DNA from 4 places in the Bacillus sp. NPDC094077 genome. Region 3 is predicted to be linked to each of the others. Evidence: riboswitches for the same ligand, from Rfam matches in the RefSeq annotation. Region 3 holds a riboswitch; each other region holds the start of a gene.
What was found. A riboswitch is a leader RNA that binds a small molecule or an ion and turns the genes downstream of it on or off. The one in region 3 is predicted to bind S-adenosylmethionine.

Region 1 (3,651 bases), on a different contig from region 3:
AAGTGAAGCAGATGTTTTTATTACACATGGCGGCATGAATAGCGTCCACGATGCAATTCATTTTAATGTCCCATTTGTGATAATACCGCATGATAAAGATCAGCCTATGATCGCGCAAAGACTAACTGAGCTTGAAGCAGCACATAGATTATTAAAAGAGCATGTTAATGTGCAAACTTTAAAAGAGGCGATAACAGATGTTCTTTCAAATGAAAAGTACGAACATGGCATACGAAAACTTAATGATAGTTTTTTAGAGTGTGGTGGTTCAAAAAGGGCCATTGCAGTTATTGATTCTCTTTTAAATAAATAGTTTGGACAATATAAAAGCATAGAGGCTCCACCTTTATGCTTTTATATTATTATCCAGCAAATTGTACAGCAGTATTTGCATGTAAAAAAGCAGTATCAAAAACAGGAACAGTTAGATCGTTTTGAGAAATGAGTAAAGGGATTTCAGTGCAGCCAAGTAATATACCTTCCGCACCGTTTTGAATTAATGAATTTGTAATTTGTAATAGCTTTTCTTTTGCCGTTTTTGAAATAATCCCTTTACTTAATTCATTTAAAATAACATGATGAATAAAAATTCTTTCCTCGTCATTTGGAATAATTGTCTCAATGTTATAATTTGCTAGTCTTTTTTTGTAGAAATCTTGTTCCATCGTTTGTTTCGTTCCTAAAAGTCCAATACGTTTTATATTATGTTCTACTATTTTTTTAGCACTTACATCACCAATGTGAAGGAGTGGTATTGATATTGCCTGTTCTACTTCTTCAGCAAATAAATGTACCGTATTTGAACACATTAATAAACATTCAGCCCCAGACTTTTCCACTTTTTTTGCAACTGTGATTAATTCATTTTTCACTTCTTCATATTGATGATTTTGTAATAAAGTAGTTACTTCACCAAAGTCCATGCTATATAAAACTAGCTTCGCATTTTGATCGTATTGAGAGAGTGTAAGTGTATTAATATGTTTATAGTATAACGTTGTAGATTCCCAACTCAATCCGCCAATTAAACCAATTACTTTCATTATGCATTCCTCCCGAAACAATTTTGAACTTATTATTTCATAATTCCGATAAGAATACAATGATTTAAATGAACTATTTAATGAAAAATAAAAATAGTTAGAAAAGTGTTGAATTTTTCTCTTCATAGTGCCATAATACAAATTACAAATTAATACTTATCCAGAGAGGTGGAGGGAACGGCCCTAAGAAACCTCAGCAACCCCTATGTAATTTCATAGGAAGGTGCTAATTCCGCAGAGGACACGATGTGTTTTTTGAAAGATAAGAGGATTCTTGAACGTGAAAGAAAATGACCTCTTATGTAAGAGGTCATTTTTTGTTGTATAGAAAGGGAGTGTCGATGCATAATTCATTTTTTTAATAAATATAGAGTAATAAAAGTTTACTAATATGAGAGGGGAATTGTCATGAACAAATTATCAACAAAGTTAGTAGTAGCAATTGGAATTGGAGCAGCCTTATACGGGATATTAGGACTTTGGGGATTTTCTATTGCACCAAATACATTTATTAAACCTGCATTAGCTATATTAACTGTTTTTGGAGCGTTATTTGGTCCATTGGCAGGACTGTTAATAGGTCTTATCGGTCATACCGTAACAGATACGATTGCTGGATGGGGTATTTGGTGGGGATGGGTTATTAGTTCAGGTATTATCGGTTTTACGATGGGGATCATTCAAAAAAGGGTGGGCTTTAGTGTGAAAAACGGGACGTATAATAAGCGTGATATTTCATATTTTGCAGTTGCGGGGTTAGTTGGAATTGTTATTGCTATTTTATTTGCTGGGGCATTCGATATTATTGTGATGGGAGAACCATTTGACAAAATTGTTATACAAATACTAGGTGCAATAATTGCTGATATTATTGTATTTTTAGTTCTTGGATTACCGATTACAATCGGCCTAGCTAAATCAAATAAGAAACATACACATTTAAAAATTGAAAAGTAGGGATATTAATATGCATCCAATTATTTCTTTTGAACAATTCACCTTTCAATACAGGCATGCTGCGCAGCCTACTTTAAAAGACATTACCTTTCATATATATCCTGGGGAAAAAGTACTAATTGCTGGGCGAAGCGGTTCAGGAAAGTCGACATTGGCTCATTGTATCAATGGGCTAATCCCATTTTCTTATGAAGGGATTAGTACTGGCAAATTTTTAATTGCAGGAAAAGATCCAAGGAAAGGCAGTATTTTTGAGCAGAGTAAACATGTAGGAACAATTTTGCAAGATCAAGACGCTCAATTTATTGGTCTGACAGTAGAGGAAGATGTAGCATTTTATTTAGAAAACGAATGTGTTAATCAAGATGATATGAAAAAGATTGTATCAGACTCATTAACAAAGGTAAATATGAATACTTTTCATAAACAAAGTCCACATGAATTATCAGGAGGTCAGAAGCAAACGGTCTCTTTAGCAGGACTGTTAACAACAAAAGCCGATATATTATTGTTTGATGAACCGTTAGCAAACTTAGATCCAGCAAGTAGCTTACATACGATAGAACTCATTAAAGATGTACATGAACAATATAATAAAACAATTGTAATTATTGAACATCGTATAGAAGAAATTTTAAAGCTGAAATTAGATAAAATCATTTTAATTGATGATGGCGTAATTGCTAGGATAGGGACACCAGAAGAGATTTTAGCATCTCGTATATTACCGCGTATTGGCTTAAGAGAGCCTATTTACATAGAAGCACTAAAACGATTAAATTTTGATAGTAATAATGATGTAATATATCCACTTGAAAATCTAAAAAAAGAAAGAGTATGTAACGTTATTAAAGATTGGCTGAAAAAGCAAGTTGTATTAAAAGGTACTACTAAAAACAAGGAATTACTTAAAGTGGAGAATTTATCATTTTCATATCCTAATAAACAAAAAGTATTAAAAAATGTAAATCTTTCGATACGTGAAGGGGAAATTGTAGCACTTTTAGGCCACAACGGAGCTGGGAAATCAACTTTAGCTCATAGTCTTATTGGCATAAATAAAACAAAAAATGCGGAGATTATATTAGGTGGAGTAAATATCAATTCTTGGTCTATAGGTAAACGTGGGGAGCTTATATCTTATGTGATGCAAAATCCAAATCATATGATTACACAACCTACCGTTTTAGAAGAAGTTTCATTTACATTAAAATTAAAAAAGTTTTCTATGGAAGAAATTAAGAATAGAGCAGAAGAAACTTTAAAAATTTGTGGTTTATATCCATTTCGAAATTGGCCAATTCAAGCATTAAGCTACGGACAAAAAAAGAGATTAACAATTGCATTTGTATTAACAACAAATCCAAAACTTATCATATTAGATGAACCGACAGCTGGACAAGATTATTATCATTATAAACAGTTTATGTCGTTTATTAGAAAACTAGCTAAAAAGAGAATATCATTTATTTTTATCACACACGATATGAATCTAGCATTAGAATATGCCGACCGAGCGGTAGTATTACATGAAGGAGAAATCATTGCGGATAATACTGTGTCTACTGTATTAGGACATCAAGAAACGTTACAAAGAGCTAATCTTAGAGCGAGTTCTTTATTCAATCTTATTAAATTTACTGGGATATCA
Region 2 (3,651 bases), on a different contig from region 3:
ATTAACACTTAGCAACTCATGAAACTGCAAAAAGGAGGTAAATAGATGAAGAAAATTACCATTATAATAGCAATCCTATTAATATGTAGTATAGGATTTTTAGTGAAATATCAATCTGATAATGAAAAACTTAAAAATAATAATATAAAATTAACAAAAAAAGTGGAAAAGGTGGAGGCGCAATACAACGATACAAAAAAGGAGTTGTCGGCTCTAAAGAGTAATAATCAACAACAAGTAAAAGAAGCTGCAGAACGATTCCTTAAAGCTTTCCGTACGTATGATACTGGTAAAGGTGAATCCTACCTTGCTAATATCGATGCATATATAACACCAAATGCAAAGAAAGAATTAACTCCACCAGGTGGGCCAACGCAATCTGCTCCAGGGACTGTAGATGAAAAAGAAAAGAAAAAAGTCTCCTTTCAGTCTGAATACACAGGTGGCGAGTTGTACTATGCATTCTTAGACACTACTAAAGCTAATATATTAGCAAAAGTGAAAAGTAAAATTACAGTTAATGGTGTTTCATCTGATAATATGTCATTAATGCAAATAAATCTTATCTATGATGGAAATAAGAAGTTATGGCTTGTCGACAAGCTTATACCTTTAGCAGATTTAAAAGATCGTATGCCTTAAGTGGTGTACACATATTACATGTAGAGTAATAGAAAAACCCCTCTTAGCATTGTTAATAAGAGGGGTTTTTAGGTGTTTACTGTAACTTTGAAATAAAGTCGTACTGTTTATAAAAAAGATGTACCGTTTTAAAGAAAGTTATACCGTTTATAAAAAATATCCCTTTGTATAAAGGGATATTTTTTATGCGTATTTTTAATTGCAAAAATACTTTGTCAAAAATACTTTACGAATTGTAAGAAATAAATTGCAATTTTCTTAAGAGGTGTTGCTTTTGTTACATAATAGAATTGTAGTTTGCCGAGCAGAAAAAGGTTGGACGCAAGAAGAACTGGCAAAAAGGGTGGGTGTTAGTCGACAAACTATTGCTACTCTTGAAAAAAATAAATATAATCCTTCTCTAATTCTTGCCTTTAAAATCGCAAATGAATTTGAAAAGTCAATAACTGACGTGTTCGATTATCAGGGGGAGTGAGACATATGTTGTGGTTAAAATCTTTATTTTTAGTTTTAATATTCATCAGTCAGATGTATGTAGTAAAATTTCAATCAAGTGATGAGGCAAAAGACGAAAGAGGGAGAGAAATTCAATATAAAACAAATAATGTATTGTACAACATTCTATATTTAGGTATCATTACCATTATTATTTTTCAATCGATAGATATTGTTCCTTCAGAATTTCTACCTGATTTATTGTTATATTTTGTGCTTGCATTAAGTGTGCTAGGCAGTATTTTTATATTTATCAACAGAAACAGGAAAAATTACTAACATGAGTTAGGCTTTTTATCTTGTTCTAGTAGGCGTTTGAACAAAGTGTTTCTTTTAAAAAGGGGTAGAGTCACACATCCCTAAGTTGCTGGATATGTATGGTGACCCCCATAGCCAAAGAAGTAAGAAGATATTTAGAAGTGCATCAAATTTTGAGGAAGTGCTTGTGAACCGTATTATAAATAAATGAGGTTTTGTATGTTCGATTTTTAAATAATACCCAAGAAGGAGTGGGTTGCATTTATAGTAATACTCTATTTTTTGTATTTCTATAATAGATAATTTTTTTAAAAAACAGAATCATCTTGACAGTTATTGAATGGATTGATAAGGTTATAAAAAAATATTTCTTATCCAGAGAGGTGGAGGGACTGGCCTTATGAAACCTCAGCAACAGGTCTGCTTAAGTAGACACTGTGCTAATTCCAGCGGGTGATAATCCTGATAGATGAGAGCTTCCGTTTTTATTTGTCAGTAGCGCCCTCTTTTTTAGAGTGCGTTTTTGTTTTTTCTGGATAGTAACTAAAGGAGAGTAGAAATGGAGAACAAAAATGGGCAAGAATTTCAAAGGAAAATGCAAGCACGTCATTTAGTCATGCTATCACTTGGTGGGGTGATTGGAACGGGCTTATTCTTAAGTTCGGGTTACACTATTCAACAAGCTGGCCCATTTGGAACAATTCTATCCTATTTGGTTGGTGCGCTAGTGGTTTATCTAGTTATGCTATGTTTAGGAGAACTTTCCGTACATATGCCCGAAACGGGCGCATTTCATAGTTATGCAGTTAAATACATTGGACCGGGTACAGGGTATACAGTAGCCTGGTTGTATTGGTTAACTTGGACTGTTGCTTTAGGTTCTGAATTTACAGCCGCAGGATTACTTATGAAGCGATGGTTTCCATCGATTAATGTTTGGGTATGGAGTGCTCTTTTTGCCATTTTGATCTTTGTATTAAATGTTCTGACTGTTAAATTTTTTGCCGAATCCGAATTTTGGTTTTCATCGATAAAGGTTATAGCTATTGTGATTTTTATTGTTTTAGGAGTAGCGGCAATGCTAGGGTTTCTTCCGATGACTCATTCAAAAGCAGCACCATTCTTTTCTAATTTTACAAGTGGAGGTTTATTTCCCCATGGTGCTACGGCCATTATAATGACCATGCTTGCGGTTAATTTTGCTTTTTCTGGAACAGAATTAATAGGCATTGCAGCTGGAGAAACAGCGAACCCGGAAAAAATGATACCGAAGGCCATTCGAACTACTCTGTGGAGATTGATCATCTTTTTTGTAGGAACGATTGTTGTTTTATCTGCGTTATTGCCTAGTTCTGATGCGGGGGTATTAGAGAGTCCTTTTGTTGCAGTTCTAGAACGAATTGGGGTGCCATATTCAGCTGACATAATGAATTTCGTTATCTTAATAGCCATTTTATCTGCGGCAAACTCAGGCCTTTATGCCTCTTCTAGAATGCTTTGGTCGCTTGCGAATAAGAATACGATATCACCGATTTTTGGAAAAATGACGAAGCAAGGTGTTCCAATCAACGCCGTTATTTTCAGCATGGTGGGTGGAGCTTTGGCTTTGCTCTCAAGTATTGTGGCACCAGATACTGTCTATATCGTACTTGTTTCCATTTCCGGTCTAGCAGTAGTCGTAGTTTGGATGAGTATTAGTGCTTCCCAGTTCCTATTTCGCAGACAATTTTTGAAAGAAGGAAATTCTGAAAAGGACTTGATTTATCGTACACCACTATATCCATTAGTACCAATTGCTTCTTTTATCCTTTGTCTGGCATCGTGTATTGGAATTGCATTCGATCCAACACAGAGAATTGCCTTATATTGCGGCATACCGTTTATTTTGTTTTGCTATGGAAGTTATTATCTAACAAAAAATCTAAAAAAGAGGGGCGTAGATTATGTCGAACAAAATCAACCCAATTGATGATATTTTATCCCAACATTCCATTATGCTTCTTGACGGAGCATTAGCTACAGAATTGGAGGCGCATGGATGTAATTTGGACGATCCTCTTTGGTCGGCACGTGTGTTACTAGAAAATCCGGAACTAATTTATCAGGTTCATTCAGACTATTTTCGTGCTGGAGCGGACTGTGCCATAACAGCAAGCTATCAAGCTACTATTAGTGGTTTTTCCGCGCGCGGAATACAAGAACAGGAAGCTTTGGAATTAATTAAGAAAACGGTGTTACTTGCAAGAAGGGCAAGAG
Region 3 (3,651 bases):
GATGATTTTATTTTCTCGCTGTCCACCAGGTCTTGTTAAAACAAGCGTGACACCAAGTGGTAATGCGATAAGGATAGAGATGAGTAATGAAATAGATGTCATTTGAAATGTTTGAATTGTTGCTTCCCATATTACTTTACCCCATTCATCCAAAAAGGACTTGTTTTCCATAATCTGTTCTACCTCCTTCTACGATGATCCCTTGCTCTTGTAAAAATGATAAAGCACGGTTTACTTCATTTTTTTCACCTTGCATATGAACGACCAGTTTCCCATATGCCTCATATTTTAACTGCGTAATATTACCGGATAAAATATGAGGATATACTTGGAAACGTTTTGTAGCGACAGCTAGTGCTGGTTCTCCTGAAGAATTTCCTATAAAAGAAAGTGTTACAATTTCACCAGTAGTTTGTAATTCTTTTTGTACTTCTTCTGGAATTTTCGCTGCAAATGCGCTATTTACAAATTTCTTCGTTGTTACATGTTGTGGATTTGTGAAAATATCTTTCACAGTCCCGCTTTCGACTATAGATCCATGCTCCATAACGGCAACTCGGTCACAAATACGCTGGATGACATTCATTTCATGTGTAATGAGTAAAATCGTGATTCCAATTTCCTCATTGATTTTTAATAACAAATCAAGGATAGAATCGGTTGTTTCTGGATCTAATGCGCTCGTTGCTTCATCACTTAATAAAACCTCGGGTTCATGTGATAGTGCACGAGCAATCGCAACACGCTGTTTCTGGCCGCCAGAAAGTTCGCTCGGATAAGCATCTTTTCGATTGAAAAGATTGACAATGCGTAAATACTTTTCTACTCTATTTTCAATTTCCGCTTTTGGAATGCCAGCAAGGCGTAACGGTAATGCGATATTTTCATAAACGGTAACAGTTTTAAGTAAATTGAATCCTTGAAAAATCATTCCGATTTTTTGTCTCGCTTTTGCTAGTTCTTTTGTCGACAAAGTTGTTAAGTCTTGATTGTTTACAATGATATTTCCTGTCGTTGGTTTTTCTAATAAATTTACACAGCGGATTAATGTACTTTTACCAGCGCCACTATATCCGATGATTCCAAATACTTCGCCCTTTGCCACTTTAAGAGAAGTTGATTTAAGAGCTTCGACATTCCCCTTTTTTGTTGAAAATACTTTGGAAATATTTTTTAATTCAATCATTATAGTCAGCTCCTACCAAGACGGTAAAACAGAACCATCAAATTTTTTCTCAATGAAATCTTTTACTTCTTTAGATTGATAAGCTTTCTTTAATTTATTTACGACAGCATCATCTTTATTTTCAGTACGAACAACGACCCAGTTCACATATGGTGAATCTTTTCCCTCGCGGAAAATAGAATCTTTCGCTGGACTTAATTTTGCACCTAATGCAAAGTTTGTATTAATTGCCGCTGCTTTCACTTCACTTAGCTGTGTTGGTAATTGAGATGCCTCTAATTCAACAATCTTTAAATTTTTTTGGTTTTCAATTACATCTTTCGCAGTCGCTTTTTCTGTAGCCTTTGGATCAACTTTTAAAACCCCTGCTTTTTCAAATAACTTTAAAGCTCGAAGTTCATTTGTCGGATCATTTGGTACAGCAATTGCGTCGCCCTCTTTTAATTCTTTTATATCTTTTAAGCTTTTAGAATATACGCCCATAGGGAATGTTACTGTTGAAAATACTTCAGTTAATTTCATGTTGCGTTCGGCTTTAAATACATCTAAATATGATTTCGTTTGATAGCTATTTACATCAAGGCTTTTTTCATCTAACGAAACGTTTGGTGCTACGTAATCATTAAATACTTTTATATCAATTTCGAGACCATCTTTTGCCGCAACTTCTTTAACCTTTTCAAAAATTTGTTCATGTGGTCCACCTGTTACACCGACAGTAATTTTTTTCTCATCTAATGTTTTTACCTCTTTATCTGAATTTGCGCTACATGCGCCTAATAATAGTACTGCTCCACTTACAATGCTCAATAATACTTTCTTCATCTATAATTCCCCCTTAATATACGTTCCAGAATAAAAAGCACCTCTCAAAATAAGAGAGGTGCCGAATATACGAAATAGGTTCCTCTCTTATCTTCCAAAACGAAAACTCGTTTTGCAGGAATTAGCACCTTAGCTTATACGTTATAAGCTCGGTTGCCGGGCATCATCGGGCCAGTCCCTCCGCCACTCTTGATAAGAGTATGTATATGTAGTTTTTAAATATGGTACTAATAGTAAATCTTACAAAAGGAATTGTCAACGTTATTTTCTGAATATATTTTATTTTAAGGTAATCGAAACGTTGCCTTTCTTATGGCCCATTTCTACATACGTATGAGCTTCTGCAACTTCTTCTAATCGGTAAGTTCTATCAATAATAGGTTTTAGCTTTTCTGTTTCAGCTAGTTGTTTGAGTAGGTTCATATCGTCTTTACTGACTTTTGCCATCGTTCCATTAACAGATACATATTTTCCATTAGGCATTAATGCACTTGTACAAAGAGACTTATTATATTTTCCGACTGCATCAAATATAATATCGTAGCGCTCGCCTCGTTCAGTAAAATCCTCTTTCGTATAATCAATTGCGTTATCAGCCCCTAAAGATTTTACTAAATCAAAATTTGAATTACTACAAACAGCTGTAACAGTCGCGCCGAAATGTTTAGCAAGTTGCACAGCAGCTGTCCCTACTGACCCAGAGGCACCGTATATAAGTACTTTTTGCCCTTTCCTTATATGTCCTTTTCTTAGAAAGTGTAATGCTGAAGTTCCACCAAAAGGAATAGTAGCAGCTTCTTCGTATGTTAAATTGTTTGGTTTTAAGGTAATTAGCCCACTTTCATGTACACATGTATATTCAGCATAAGCACCAGCATGGAGTCCAGTTAATGCAAAGACAGAATCTCCTTTTTTAAATTGAGTTACATCCGATCCAATGTTCTCAACCTCTCCAGCTAATTCTACGCCAAGTATAGGGTTTCTCGGTTTTCTAAAACCTAATACAATTCGCATAGGAATCCAAAATAAAAGTGGACTAGTAAAGCTTCGCATTCTACAATCTCCAGTTGTTACACTTGTTGCATGAATCTTAACTAATACTTCATTCTTTTTAGGATCAGGTTTCTTTACGTCTTGAAGTTTGAGAACGTTAGGTGGCCCGTATTTTGTGCAAATAATTGCTTTCATAGCGACCTCCTGAATTAAGTTGTTTTTCTCTATATCATATTTAAATGCTTTTTAAATCATGCTTATAGTTTCACTTCATAATAAGTAAAAGAAAGGTAGTTCTTTTTTACAGTGTAGTATTTTCCTTTTAAGAAAGTAGTTACAATAAAAATAAAGAGAAGTACTAGTGAGGTTAGAATTTCAAACGAGGAGAGTGCCATTTGAAAAAAAGAAAGATAGCAGTTGTAATTGTAGCGTATACAGCGTTGCTCACGACATCTATACATACATATAAAGAGCAATTGGATCATCCTATTATGAGCGATGTAGGGAAGTTGCTTCCAACAAAGATTAAACGTGTGGAAAATGCTGAGGATGAGAGTTCATTAAAAAAGCTGGTGCAAGATGCAAATGTTTCTGGAGAGAAGATTTCCATTGCAGGTATGCAACACAGCCAAGGCGGGCAGACGTAT
Region 4 (3,651 bases), on a different contig from region 3:
CTTTTTTGCTGCAAGCGCCAAACCAAACGCAGCTACAATTCCAATTGCAGGCGCTCCTCGTACTTCTAACATCATGATGCTTTTCCATACTTCTTCAATAGTCGTTAATGTTTTGTATTCCATACTATGCGGCAACTTTGTTTGATTTAATACCGCAATTGCATCACCTTTCCAACTTACAGATCTCGGAACAGTAACAATTGTACTCATACTTTTACGCCCCCTGAAACTGTCTGTTGAAATAACGTTCGAAACAATTGAATATCAGCACTCTTAGATTCATATTTTATTAATTCTTTTCCTAAGTATAGCGCTTGCTTCTTAGCTTGAATTCTTTTTTCTTTATTTGCTATTTCATCTAAATCAGCTACATGGGCTAAGCCAATTGTTCTACGAATTACTTCACATCCGGCAAATCCGACAGCATCAATAAAAATATTTTGCAAAATAATTGGTAGCCATTGTTTTTCTTTCGTGTATGATTCTACACCTTCTCCAATCCATAACTTCGTAAAAGCTTCTACAAAATAACTCCATGTCTTCTCTATATGGAAAAATAGTACACTTCTATTCTCTTCTTCCCTAGATAAAGCATTTAATAATAGGTTTGCAATAAATTGACCGATGTCAAATCCAAACGGACCATACGTTGCAAATTCCGGATCAATCACTTTTGTTTCAGAAGGTGATGAAAAAATACTTCCAGTATGTAAATCCCCGTGAATAAGCGTTTCTTTTCTCGTTAAAAATTTATATTTATACTGCGCTACTTTTAGTTTTAAGGTTTTATCACTCCAAAGTTCATCAACAGCTAGCTGTAAATCTGGTTCATAATCGTTCGTATCGTAGTGCCCAAACGGATCTGTAAACACTAAATCTTCTGTAATTTTACAAAGGTCCGGATTTACAAATGTACCCTCTAGTACCCTTTTCTCTTCTGACTGTAAACCGAAATCTGAAGTATAAAATAAAACATAGGCTAGAAAACGACCAATATGCTGCGATAAAAGCGGATACTCTTCTCCGTCTATCAATCCTCTTCTTGTAATCGTTAGTCTTGATAAGTCTTCTATTACTGTTACTGCTAACTCTTCATCATGACTGTATACTACCGGAACATATTCCGGTACATACTTCGCAAAAATTTGTAATGCCTTACTTTCAATCGTTGCTCTTTTTATAGACAACGGCCAGCTCTCACCAACTACTTTCGCATATGGAAGTGCTTGTTTTATTATAATTGATTTCTCTCCATCATCTAATTTGAACACGTAATTTAAGTTTCCATCTCCAATTTCATGACAAACTACATTTGCTTTCTTTTCAAAATAGCCATGTTCTTTCGCATATTGTACGGCTGTTATTTCTGTTAATGCATAATATTCCATCGTCTTCTCCCCCTTTTTAAATTCAGAGGTTTTTCTAGCGCAGAAAAACCTCTTTCCACGAAGAAAGAGGTTTGAAGTTTATCTTCTCCCCTCTTATCTGCCAGAAAGTTTACTTTCTGCTGGAATTAGCACCGTGCCTTTTGGCGTAAATAAACGCCCCATTTCACAATGGTATTACGGTCGGTTGCTGGGCTTCATCGGGCCAAATCCCTCCACCTGCTCTTGATAAGAGTTGTATAATTTTTCGAATTTTTAACTTTATGTTGAAGACTATACCAAGAATAAAAATCACTTGTCAACATTTTATTTGTATAATTCTGGACGACGATCTGCAAAAACTGGAATTCCTTTACGAACCTCTTTTATTTTCTCAAATTTAAGCTCCCCAAATAAAATGGCTTCCTCTTCATTTGCCTCTACTACAACTTCCCCCCAAGGATCCACAATTAAAGAATGACCTGCAAACTCATTATTTGGGTCCTTTCCTGCTCTATTACATGCCACAACGTAACACTGGTTTTCAACCGCTCTCGCCTGCAAAAGCAAGCGCCAATGTGCTAGACGAACTAATGGCCATTCTGCTACAACAAATAAAACTTTTGCACCTTTGGCAGTATGGACACGCATCCACTCCGGAAAACGAATATCATAACAAATTGTGCCAGCACACTCTACATTATCGAGCGTAAATTCACCTGTCCCATTACCAGCTATTAAATATTTATGTTCATCCATAAGCTGAAATAAATGCACTTTACTATATTCATTGACTAACTGGCCCTCATTGTCTACCACATACATTGTATTTGTAACACCTTGCTCTGTTTGCTTTGCTATGGAGCCACCAACAATATGTACACCATATTGCTTCGCCCACTCTTTCAACTTTTCTTTTGTTTTCACTCCATCCATATCTGCGATTTCAGAAAGCCTCGTTAAATCATATCCTGTTGTCCATAGTTCAGGTAAGACGATAACGTCTGGTCCTTCCTTCATCGCTTCGTTTATTTTATTTTTAGCATTCTCAATATTGTTTTCCACATCTCCAAAAGCAATATCCATTTGAATACATGCGACTTTCATTTTGCCAGCCCCATTCTTAATTTTTTCTTTACAAAATACTGGAAAGATTATATCATTTGTCACTAGAATTGTAACAACTTTCAAAAGAGGTGGAAAGTATGAAATTATTTCAACCTTCTGAGATAGTAACATCATTACCAACACAATTTTTCGCTTCGCTTGTTGCAAAAGTTAACAAAGTCGTTGTAGCTGGTCACGATGTTATTAATCTAGGTCAAGGTAATCCAGATCAACCAACCCCGCAGCATATCGTAAAAGCTTTGCAAGATGCTGCCGAAAAGGCCATTCATCATAAATATCCGCCATTTCGCGGACATGAAAGCTTAAAAGAAGCCGTGGCAACATTCTATAAACGTGAATATGGCGTAGAACTAAATCCAAAAACTGAAGTTGCTATTTTGTTTGGTGGAAAGGCCGGATTAGTAGAATTACCACTTTGTTTTACAAACCCTGGAGATACTATTCTCGTTCCAGATCCAGGCTATCCAGATTATTTATCAGGAGTTGCTTTAGCAAAAGCACACTTTGAAACGATGCCACTTATTGCAGAAAATAATTTTTTACCGGATTATACGAAAATTGATGACTCTATCGCTGAGCGCGCAAAGTTAATGTTTTTAAACTATCCAAATAATCCTACCGGTGCTACTGCATCAAAAGATTTTTTTGATGCAACCATTCATTTTGCTAATAAACATAATATATTAGTTGTTCACGATTTTGCTTACGGTGCTATCGGATTTGATGGTCAAAAGCCTGTTAGTTTCTTGCAAGCAGACGGCGCCAAAGATACAGGAATTGAAATTTATACTTTATCAAAAACTTTCAATATGGCTGGCTGGCGTATTGCTTTTGCAGTTGGGAATAAAAGTGTCATCGAAACAATTAACCTACTGCAAGATCATATGTATGTTAGTATTTTTGGTGCAGTTCAAGATGCTGCCCGCGAAGCGCTATTAGGTTCGCAGTCTTGTGTAATAGACCTTGTAAATAGTTACGAATCTCGAAGAAATGCTCTTATAGAGGCTTGTCACTCGATTGGTTGGAATGTAGATATTCCAAAAGGATCGTTCTTTGCTTGGCTTCCTGTACCAAAAGGCTATACATCTGAGCAATTTTCTAATATTTTACTAGAACAAGCACATGTGGCAGTTGCTCCAGGTGTTGGATTTGGTGAGTA

Region 1: it holds a riboswitch for S-adenosylmethionine, as region 3 does, so the genes downstream of both, ACQKNR_RS07060 (ECF-type riboflavin transporter substrate-binding protein) here and ACQKNR_RS24365 (MetQ/NlpA family ABC transporter substrate-binding protein) in region 3, are expected to answer to the same signal.
Region 2: it holds a riboswitch for S-adenosylmethionine, as region 3 does, so the genes downstream of both, mmuP (S-methylmethionine permease) here and ACQKNR_RS24365 (MetQ/NlpA family ABC transporter substrate-binding protein) in region 3, are expected to answer to the same signal.
Region 4: it holds a riboswitch for S-adenosylmethionine, as region 3 does, so the genes downstream of both, mtnK (S-methyl-5-thioribose kinase) here and ACQKNR_RS24365 (MetQ/NlpA family ABC transporter substrate-binding protein) in region 3, are expected to answer to the same signal.

What each region holds. Positions count from the first base shown of each region.
Region 1 covers NZ_JBNNUF010000002.1:419,807-423,457, forward strand. Annotated here, with positions in the region: gene ACQKNR_RS07050 (macrolide family glycosyltransferase) at 1-313, shown strand, start outside; gene ACQKNR_RS07055 (aspartate/glutamate racemase family protein) at 363-1,043, opposite strand; SAM riboswitch class I at 1,197-1,312, shown strand; gene ACQKNR_RS07060 (ECF-type riboflavin transporter substrate-binding protein) at 1,452-2,000, shown strand; gene ACQKNR_RS07065 (ABC transporter ATP-binding protein) at 2,011-3,651, shown strand, end outside.
Region 2 covers NZ_JBNNUF010000015.1:71,810-75,460, forward strand. Annotated here, with positions in the region: gene ACQKNR_RS24805 (hypothetical protein) at 46-642, shown strand; gene ACQKNR_RS24810 (helix-turn-helix transcriptional regulator) at 917-1,117, shown strand; gene ACQKNR_RS24815 (hypothetical protein) at 1,123-1,416, shown strand; SAM riboswitch class I at 1,764-1,871, shown strand; gene mmuP (S-methylmethionine permease) at 1,955-3,364, shown strand; gene mmuM (homocysteine S-methyltransferase) at 3,339-3,651, shown strand, end outside.
Region 3 covers NZ_JBNNUF010000014.1:60,404-64,054, reverse strand. Annotated here, with positions in the region: gene ACQKNR_RS24375 (methionine ABC transporter permease) at 1-171, opposite strand, end outside; gene ACQKNR_RS24370 (methionine ABC transporter ATP-binding protein) at 146-1,186, opposite strand; gene ACQKNR_RS24365 (MetQ/NlpA family ABC transporter substrate-binding protein) at 1,199-2,011, opposite strand; SAM riboswitch class I at 2,096-2,210, opposite strand; gene ACQKNR_RS24360 (NAD(P)-dependent alcohol dehydrogenase) at 2,291-3,199, opposite strand; gene ACQKNR_RS24355 (FAD-binding protein) at 3,400-3,651, shown strand, end outside.
Region 4 covers NZ_JBNNUF010000001.1:562,991-566,641, forward strand. Annotated here, with positions in the region: gene mtnA (S-methyl-5-thioribose-1-phosphate isomerase) at 1-210, opposite strand, end outside; gene mtnK (S-methyl-5-thioribose kinase) at 207-1,388, opposite strand; SAM riboswitch class I at 1,479-1,620, opposite strand; gene ACQKNR_RS02815 (carbon-nitrogen family hydrolase) at 1,692-2,555, opposite strand; gene ACQKNR_RS02820 (pyridoxal phosphate-dependent aminotransferase) at 2,570-3,651, shown strand, end outside.